Linked DNA regions of Methanococcus vannielii SB. The main gene of each other region encodes a partner of the protein of the gene in region 3 in a complex. Links are inferred from orthologs where the notes say so. Each region holds a gene or a part of one and is shown on either strand. Other genes may lie near its edges.

Region 1 (3,097 bases), 550 kb from region 3 along the record:
CGAAAGACAGCACTTACTTGGTTTAGCTTACCAAGGATTAAACGCTGACAACTTAGTAATTGAATTCATTAAAGCAAATGGAAAAGGAACTGTTGGTACAGTTGTACAGTCAGTTGTTGAAAGAGCACTTGCTGACGGCGTAATCGTTGTTGATAAAACAATGGGCTCAGGATTTAACATGTACAAGCCAGCTGATGTAAACAAGTGGAACGCTTACGCAGCAGCAGGTTTAGTTGCAGCAGCAGCAGTAAGCTGTGGTGCGGCAAGAGCTGCACAAAACATCGCTTCAGTTATTCTGTACTATAACGACATTTTAGAGTACGAAACTGGTTTGCCGGGTGTTGACTACGGTAGATCAATGGGTACTGCAGTAGGATTCTCATTCTTCTCACACTCAATCTACGGTGGCGGTGGACCTGGTATCTTTAACGGAAACCACGTTGTAACCAGACACTCCAAAGGATTTGCAATTCCTCCAGTATGTGCAGCAATGTGTGCAGATGCAGGTACGCAGATGTTCTCACCTGAACACACTTCAGCATTAGTTGGTGCCGTATACTCAGCATTTGACGAGTTTAGGGAACCGATGAAATACGTAATTGAAAGAGCATTAAACATTAAAGATAAATTATAAGGTAGTAATCTATGATCGAACTTGAAGTCTTCCCACATAGGTATTTAAAAGCAGAAACAACTGAAAACTTCCTAAATAGTGCTTATTCATTTAGCACTGTTGAAAGAGTAGTAATACATGGAGAATCACTCCCTAAAAAAGTAGGATACGGTCCTGCTAAAGGGTCTCCGGTAAATCATTCTGAAAAAAAGGAAATTACTGTTAAAGGAGTTCCGGTAGAACTCAATCTTCAGGTTGGAAGATTATGGGTTTTACTAAAGGATGAAAGCGAAATTGAAAAAATCGATGAACTTTGTAAAGAACTTTTCCCATTTGGATACCGGTTAACAAAGGGTAAATTCTTAAGGGATACTCCTACAGTATCAGACTTTATAAAATACGGGGAATCTGCGGTTGAAAATATCGACCCCAAATTATTAAGTGCAACTGATCCAAGAAGTAAGTTTCAAAATTCCGTAAAAATGATTCCAAAAAGTGAAAATTCGACAGAATAATGTGATTTTATGCCCGTAGGTAGAAAAGAACAGATTGTTGACTGTAGAGCTGTTATGGGTCTTGGTGAAGGAGGTGGACTTGCTCAAAGGGGGACTTTTGCAGAAGGACTTCGTAACGACGTGGTCGTTGTTGCAATGTCGCCTGGGAGAAGGCATATTACAAAACCCGTATGCGAAATTACCTATGGAATAAGGGAAGCAGGAATTCAAACCAGCGTTCTAGTATTGGATGCAGGAGGGGGAATTCCTTCAGATGCTCCACAGGGAAGTTTAGGCTCAACTTTTGGGCTTAAACCTGATGAAGCACGACAAGTTAATCGACATAAATTATGTGTAATTCACTTTGGAAACGTAAAAAGTCATATAATCTATAAAGCTAGGTTATTCTTAAAGTACGTGACCATTCCTACAATTATAGTTTGTCAGTCTCCAGTGGACATGGAAGACTTTGCAAAAATTGGAATTAAGACCCTAGACGTAATGCCTTTAGAACCTAAAACTGAGGGCACTATTGTCGAAATTATTACAGGCGTAGTAAGGGGGGAATCTTCCCCACAAAAAAAGATTGATGAAATCATAGAAAGCATAAAAAAACATTTAGGTTAAGGTGATCTTATGGCATATAAGCCTCAGTTCTACCCTGGAGCAACAAAAGTTGCTGAAAACAGACGAAATCACTTAAATCCAAACTACGAATTGGAAAAATTAAGAGAAATCCCAGATGAAGACGTTGTAAAAATCATGGGACACAGGCAGCCTGGTGAAGACTACAAAACAGTTCACCCACCATTAGAAGAAATGGACATGCCAGCTGACTACGTAAGAGACTTAGTAGAGCCATTAAACGGTGCTAAGGAAGGACACAGGGTTAGATACATCCAGTTTGCTGACTCAATGTATTTTGCTCCTGCTCAACCATACGACAGGTCAAGATTGTACATGATCAGATTAAGGGGAGTAGATGCAGGTACGCTCTCAGGAAGACAAGTTGTTGAATGTAGAGAAAGTGACCTTGAAGAATTCTCCAAAAACTTGCTTATGGATACCGAACTCTTTGACCCTGCAACATCAGGAGTAAGAGGTGCAACTGTACACGGCCACTCCTTAAGATTAGATGAAAACGGAATGATGTTTGACGCATTACAAAGATGTGTGTTCGACGAAAAAACCGGACACGTAATGTATGTAAAAGACCAGGTTGGAAAGCCACTCGACCAGCCAGTTGACGTTGGAGAACCAATGCCTGAAGCAAAATTAAGAGAAATCACAACCATCTACAGAAAAGATGGTATCGCAATGAGAACAGACCCTGAAGTTATTGAAGTTGTAAAGAGAATCCACAGAGCAAGAACTCTTGGTGGATACATCCCTACAAACGAAATATTCAAAGGATTATAATTAATTCTTAAATTAAAAAAAACCTCTTAAGCCATTGAGGTGAACTTATGGAAGCTGAAAAAAGATTATTCTTGAAAGCATTAAAGGAAAAATTCGAAGAAGATCCAAAGGAAAAATACACAAAATTCTATACCTACGGCGGTTGGGAACAATCTGCTAGGAAAAGAGAATTTGTTGCAGCTAACGAAAAAGTTTTAGCTGAAAAAAGACAGGGAGTTCCACTTTACAACCCTGATATTGGTGTTCCTTTAGGACAGAGAAAGTTAATGCCTTACAAATTGTCAGGAACTGACTCATACTGTGAAGGTGACGACTTACACTTCATGAACAACGCTGCTATCCAACAGTTATGGGACGATATCAGAAGAACAGTTGTTGTAGGTATGGACACTGCTCACTCAGTTTTAGAAAAAAGATTGGGTGTAGAAGTAACTCCTGAAACAATCAACGAATACATGCACACAATTAACCACGCACTTTCAGGTGGTGCAGTTGTTCAAGAACACATGGTTGAAGTTCACCCTTCCCTTGCATGGGATTCATACGCTAGAATCTTCACTGGTGACGATGA
Region 2 (3,105 bases), 110 kb from region 3 along the record:
TGATGGCAGATATTTCGAATTTAAAAGGCGATATTTCGAATTTAAAACAGGATCTTGAACGATTAGGGGCTGAAATAGGAGTTAAAATAAACGTACAACACGAAAATATTTTTAAATACATGCACAGAATTTAATTGTTAAATTACATTGGCTATTTAAACCTGCATAATACAATTTAAGACTGTTCAATTTAAATAGTTTAAAATAAATATTTTTCTTTGTGGGGAATTAACCTTACGGAGTGGGAATATTAAATCCATTTTAGAAAGCTGTATTGATAAGTTATCTAACTTTGAATGTAGTGGAAACCTTGAAAATGTGTATATTAGGTGGTCTAAACTCGACATTGAAATATATAAATATATTGGGGACCCTTATTATATAACCACAAGTTCAAAATGGATAAGTAAAGTACTAAACTCCGAAAAATTAGATAATACTAAAATTGAAGAAATTATAGGGATTAAAAAACTTATAAATAAAATTAATGAATAATACTTTAAAAATAACAATTTTACATAACTTAATGCTTTTTTGAATTTGAAAGTACTTTTAAATTGGGATTTAAATGCTAAAAATTTTCAGAGCTAAATTGAGCTAAAAACTATAAAACACGTAAAAAAGATACTTTTAAGTTACTGACTACATATAAAGATTTTTTAGTTAGGATATTATTATAAATTTAATTTGTACATCTTACTACTAAACTGTATTTTACACTAGCTAGTATTTACTTAATTATTTATTTCTTTTTTTACCGCTAATTCCACTTCTCGAGTTCATTTAACTCACCTCTTGCTTATACTATTCGATAAATTTACGTAATTTTTAAGCACTCTTAATATTTTTAATAATGCTTAAATATATTAATTATAATTAAACTATATAAATATTTCTACTACTTAAATAGCATTTAAAATCGTATTAAACTTATTAAAACGACTTTAAACCCTTTAAAGGAAAAAATAAACTAAATACTATGGTTTTTAAATATTAAAAATTCTCAATTTTAATTGTAAAACTATAAATTAAACTTTATAGGTGGTAGCGATTTAAAATAATTTTTAAATCTAATTTGGGGATTATGCAGTTAAAAAAGATTTTACTAATATATATGGTTTAATACTATTAATATCAATTACTACAAGCACTTAGTAGTCTTAAAAAAGATTTATGGCCAAAAATGGTGGAAATCCTGTTGAACATTTTACTAGATATATTGAAGAATACCTTACATGGTATTCTAACCAGTATGATGGGCATTCCCTTAATGGCTCTGCACACCTGGTTTGAATTACTTTTTATAGCAATTATCCTAATTAACGGGGCCAATAAATCATTTAAATTGTTCAAGCTCCTTTTGGAGGTTTAAAGCTTCTTTTTCCCAATGTTCTTCAATTGGTTTTTCAGATGCAACCATCACTATTGAAGTTCCACGAAATGTTTTTCTAACTCTCATTCCTTCTGGAAAAACCCGGTTCATGAAGTCTAAAACCCTTTCAACAAAGTCTTCCTTTGCATCATGAATTATCATATCCGAATCTATTTTTGAATCCGTTATGATTTCAAATCTTGAAGGCTGATCTATCACGTTTATTTTCTCTAAAAGTTCTGTAGCATACGTTTCATCATCTATTTTTAACTTGTAGACTACTTTCCCATTTTCTTCAACTGTCTCCTCAACGGTTACAACATCTCTTAACCTTATTAATTTCGAGGTTGATTTTGGCAGTATTCCAATTATAAAGTATGGAATATCCTGCCTACAAATCATCTTTGATTTTACAATCGCTTTTCCTAAAACTAAATCTTCTAACGATGTCTGTATAACTTTTTCGTAGATTTCTTTGCCTTTAATATCGTTACAGTCAATATCAATATAAGCCATTAAAACACCTTTATACAGAGTTAAATAATGTAAATTGGATAATATAGATTATACAAATAGTAACTATATTTCTGGAAAAAAATGTTATATTAAATATTTCACTTTGAAACTTATCCTCCCGAAACTATAGGGACGAGTCTTAAAGTTTCATTTTCATATATTAAATCATCGTCTGACAAAATTTCGCCGTTTCTTACGACCAAAACATCTTTTATTTTCAAAAGATTCAAAATATCGTTTATAGTTATATCTTTTGAAAATTCAAGTTCAAAAGAGTTTTCACCAATTTTTGCGAAAATTTTCAAAAAAATCCCCCTAAAAAAGTAAATAAATAGATAAAAAATAAAAATTATTCGTCTTTTTCAAGACCACACATTTTTCTTAACTTTGAACCGACTTCTTCAATTTGCAATTCGCCTTCAAGTCTCCTCATTGCTTTTAAATGTGCCATTTTAGCTTGATTTTCAAGAACAAATTCTTTTGTAAATCTTCCATCTTGAATCTCTTTTAAAATTTCTTTCATCGCAGCTTTTGAGTCAGCAGTAACGATTCTGCTTCTTCTTGTAAGTCCACCATATTCTGCAGTATTACTTACATCATGCCACATGTTTTTGAATCCTTTTTGGTAAATTAAGTCAACAATTAATTTTAACTCGTGGCATGTTTCAAAATACGCCATTTCAGGTGAATATCCTGCTTCAACGAGTGTTTCAAATCCTGCTTTAATTAATTCAGTAACTCCGCCGCACAATACTGCCTGTTCACCAAAAAGATCGGTTTCAGTTTCCTCCCTAAATGTTGTCTGGATAACGCCTGCTCTTGAGAGGCCGATCCCCTTTGCCATTGCTGAAACAGTCTCAAATGCAGTATTTGTAGCATCTACTTCTATACAGATTAATCCCGGAACACCAAATCCTTCTTCGTATGTTTTTCTAACCATTTTACCGGGTGACTTTGGTGCAACTAAAACCACGTTAACTCCTTTTGGCGGAATAATAAACCCATAATGGATATTAAAGCCGTGTGAGAAGCTTAATGTTTTTCCTTCTGTAAGGTATGGTTTTATCTGGCTTTCGTAAACTTCAGCCTGTAATTCATCAGGGATTAATATATGAATTATGTCTGCTTTTTTTGAAGCTTCTTCAATCGTTAATACTTCATGACCATCGTTTTTAGCGTTTTCCCATGAAGCACCGTTTTTCCTTAAACCAACTACA
Region 3 (3,144 bases):
TTTTACATCCTTACAAAGTTTATTTAACCCAACTACAACAATTACTTTTTTTGGGCCAAATGACATTGCTGAAACCCTATTTCCAACGCCATCCACATTTACAAGTTTTCCATCAACAGTTATTGCATTTGTACTTGAAATAAACAAATCCGATGTTAACTGCTGTCGCATTATTTCCATTTTTTCATCAATTGTAATTTCAGGTGTGTTATGGTCTAAAATTACCGCCCCTTTTTCAATTGCTTTTTCTAAAATTCCTAACGAGTTTACAGTAACTGATCCCCCAAATCCAACTTTAGTCCCGGTTCCAATGTAGTTTAAAATAAATTCTGAAACTTCTTTTTCGCTGGAAAAGTAATACGCATCAAAAAGATTTTTTTTTAAATTTTCAATGAGTTTTTTTCCAATAAGTTCATTATGCCACTCGTGAACTTCATTCATAAAACCACCTAAAAAAGTTCTGTATAATACTTTAGAAAAACTTCCGTAAATAATCTATGTAATTTTAAAATTTTTAGATTTAGTTTAAAAAGATTTTTTTTGAATTTATGAATTTAAATTAAAATAAAAAAATTTTAAAAAATGTATTAAAATAAAAAATTTAGATGTAAACAAAAATTTCTTTATCTAATATAACAATTTTTTCATATTCGCCTTCTGGTTTTTCATCTAAAACGAAAAATCGTTCTTTTCCAGAAACATCAGAAACTGCAAAGGAAAGAATGTATCTTAATTCCTCTTCTTCACAATAAAGTTTAACTTCTGTTTTAAATCTTCTTGCAAGCCTTGAAATATCTCTTAATGCAAGTTTTAACTCGGTAAAAAGGGCCATGTATTCTTTTACATAATCAATTTGCTCTTTTGTTCCAGTAATTACGGGATACTCCTTATCCATCATTTCATTTTTCCTTATTTCATAGCCTATTCCATTTATACATGAAAGACGCCCTATAACTGACTGAGGAATACCTGGGGGAAGGGGTATTTCAATAATATCAATGTTTTCATTTTCAAAATTTCTCTCGTTTTCCATTTTTTTCGCCCGATTTTATTTTTAACACGGTTGTTAGTTTTAAAATATTATTTAAATATGACTTAATGTTACTATAGATTAATATTTATTTAAATTTTTAACTTCTGATGTTGATTTTAATTTTATAAGTATATAGTTTTTCATTTCTGATTTTGAAATATATGATATATCTTTTAAAAGGTATTTTCCTACTTTTAAATTTTCTATCTCTTCAAAATTCCTATCGTAATCCATTTTAATCCTTAGGCCATCCAATTGGGTTACAATCGGCATTGGTGCTAAAAGTCCCCTTACTTCTTCAACTTTCTTTTCTATTTCATCTTTTACAACAACTTTCTTTTCTATTTCATCTTTTACAACAACTGGGGGAATAATTGGCGGGTCATATGAAAGCTCAGCACGTTTATCTGCTATTTTCTTTGTTACTTCGTCAATCATCTGTCTTAATGCCCTTATTTCTTCACCATGCCTTAGTCGATGCGACCTCCTTCCAAGGTTTCCAACGTATGTATAAGGTATATCTATTTTTTCAGGGCCACCGGTAACTACAAGCGGTACATCTACGTTAAAAAGGTGTATTTTATCTTTTATGCAGCTTTCAAAGTTTCCCATAACGTATATTGCAATATCATGCTCTTGAATTAATCTTTTTTCTTTTTCACGGAGCTGACTTATGTTTTTTCCTGCCCCATGTGCTAAACCTATCATGTTTGGCTTTGCACCAAATTTTCTAACGTATTCTGAAACATCGCATGCAATATGGGGTAAGTGATGCCTCGAAAGACTTGGGGAAACTACTGCAATTTCAATCCCTGCTAGCGGGGTTTCAACGATTTTTCCCTTGTATTTTTTCGCCTCTTCCCTGAAATTCTCGATTTCACTTCCCGGAATTGCAACAGTCATGTAAACATCAAGTTGCATTACGTGCTCTTGTATTATAAATCCGCCCGTATCTTCAATCCATTCCTTTAAGACGTTGTTTTTATAAACTCCACCTTCATACCTTATTACCTGATACATCTTTTCACCCAAAATGAAACTTAAAAGTCAATCCTGACAGTAATTGTCCCAAAAGTCTTCATACTCTTTTCAAAAATTGTTACATCGGTGATAAATCTTTGGATAGTTGAACGCTCATCTACTAACGTGATGTGGTCAGTAATAATTATTTCTTCAAATTTGGGCTTTTCCATCAAATTTAAAATTTCTTTGGTGATATTTAGGTCAAGAATATTCAATAAATTTGTCGTTATTGAAATATGGTCTATTTTTTTATTTCTTTTCATGATTTTGGCAATGGACTCCCATTCTCTATCAGATATTTCGATGTAATCCGATTTTTCAGTAATAATATATCCTCTTGCACCCATTAAAACTATGAGGTCTTCTGCAAGATTTTCCACTTTTGATTTATTATCATCGTAAAAATAGATGTTTGTAATGTGCCTGCAATCATTTACCTTTGTATTCTCCCCATATATCTCAAAAGTCCTTACAATATCTCCTTTGGTTAGTATTCCAACAAAATTTTCCATTGAATCAACTACAATTAATCTTCCAATGTCGTGTTTTACCATTATTCGCTGTGCTTCGGAAGCGGAAGTTTCGTTAGAAATAGTTATTAAATTGCCTTTTTTTGTCATTATATCTTTTATTTTTAGCTTCTTTAGCGCCCCAAATTTCTGTTTTTTAGTCCTCAAATCCTCAAAAGTAACTATGCCTGAAAGTTTATTATTTGAATCAACTACTGGATATCCCATGTGCCGGTACTCTTTTATAAGGCGCACTAATTCCTCAGTACTATCATCTTCTTTTAGTGAAATGACTTTTTTTGTCATTATTTCGCTTGCTGAAATCTTTTCAAGTATTTTTAAATCGTAAAGCCGTATAAGGTCATTTTCAGACTCATTTATAAAAGTTGTAATGTATTTAAAGACATTTATTAATGATTCATGCTCTAAACCAATATTATAAACCCGTTCAATTGTTGAAAGCTTTTTAAATAACATTAAACCACCATAAAGATAACCTTGAATATAAATATCGAATGATTAACTCATATATTTTTTAAAACATATAAAAACAATGTATTTAAAATTTAATCTGCTACA

The links.
Region 1: the proteins of MEVAN_RS07270 (region 3) and mcrC are in contact, whole or in part, in a cryo-EM structure (PDB 9H1L), measured with the Methanococcus maripaludis proteins. The link is inferred for Methanococcus vannielii SB from one-to-one orthologs. Residues at the interface, in WP_011170365.1 of Methanococcus maripaludis: Arg6, Glu8, Gln30, His32, Val33, Met34, Gln35, Tyr39, Leu80, Ser81, Arg82, Leu85, Pro86, His87, Cys90, Asp91, Ser93, Glu94, Arg97, Lys98, Lys102, Pro103, Asn104, Met105, Ile106, Gly107, Ala109, His110, Lys122, Glu123; in WP_011171501.1 of Methanococcus maripaludis: Arg5, Lys6, Glu7, Gln8, Ile9, Val10, Asp11, Cys12, Arg13, Ala14, Val15, Met16, Gly17, Gly19, Glu20, Gly22, Gly23, Leu24, Gln26, Arg27, Gly28, Thr29, Phe30, Ala31, Glu32, Leu34, Asn36, Thr51, Tyr59, Arg62.
Region 2: the proteins of MEVAN_RS07270 (region 3) and MEVAN_RS07890 are in contact, whole or in part, in a cryo-EM structure (PDB 9H1L), measured with the Methanococcus maripaludis proteins. The link is inferred for Methanococcus vannielii SB from one-to-one orthologs. Residues at the interface, in WP_011170365.1 of Methanococcus maripaludis: Ser79, Ser81, Arg82, His83, His84, Ala112, Gly113, Lys114, Asn115, Ile116, Asn139, Phe140, Glu141, Ser142, Cys143, Gly162, Pro163, Arg178, Arg179, Ala180, Gln181; in WP_104837391.1 of Methanococcus maripaludis: Cys8, Asp10, Ala12, Gly13, Ile16, Tyr17, Arg19, Ile20, Thr23, Cys41, Gln43, Asp44, Pro46, Phe48, Asp134, Asn137, Arg138, Val139, Phe140, Pro141, Glu142, Gly143, Arg145, Glu161, Lys162.

Annotation. Positions count from the first base shown.
Region 1 is NC_009634.1:893,568-896,664, forward strand. Bases 1-2,935 are described here. They hold mcrC (methyl-coenzyme M reductase I operon protein C), read left to right. Parts: upstream 1-1,137; coding sequence 1,138-1,734; downstream 1,735-2,935. Other genes in these bases: mcrB (coenzyme-B sulfoethylthiotransferase subunit beta), read left to right, coding at 1-634; mcrD (methyl-coenzyme M reductase operon protein D), read left to right, coding at 646-1,128; mcrG (coenzyme-B sulfoethylthiotransferase subunit gamma), read left to right, coding at 1,744-2,526; mcrA (coenzyme-B sulfoethylthiotransferase subunit alpha), read left to right, coding at 2,574-2,935. Outside these bases: more of mcrA, read left to right, coding at 2,936-3,097.
Region 2 is NC_009634.1:1,549,888-1,552,992, forward strand. The notes cover bases 113-3,055. They hold MEVAN_RS07890 (methanogenesis marker 17 protein), read right to left. Parts: upstream 1,889-3,055; coding sequence 1,337-1,888; downstream 113-1,336. Other genes in these bases: MEVAN_RS07885 (ACT domain-containing protein), read left to right, coding at 113-134; MEVAN_RS07895 (MoaD/ThiS family protein), read right to left, coding at 1,999-2,193; ilvC (ketol-acid reductoisomerase), read right to left, coding at 2,238-3,055. In the rest of the region: more of MEVAN_RS07885, read left to right, coding at 1-112; more of ilvC, read right to left, coding at 3,056-3,105.
Region 3 is NC_009634.1:1,440,894-1,444,037, reverse strand. What follows is about bases 83-3,064. They hold MEVAN_RS07270 (methanogenesis marker 7 protein), read right to left. Parts: upstream 2,054-3,064; coding sequence 1,112-2,053; downstream 83-1,111. Other genes in these bases: MEVAN_RS07265 (CBS domain-containing protein), read right to left, coding at 2,074-3,042; MEVAN_RS07275 (hypothetical protein), read right to left, coding at 602-1,033; MEVAN_RS07280 (lactate utilization protein), read right to left, coding at 83-441. In the rest of the region: more of MEVAN_RS07280, read right to left, coding at 1-82.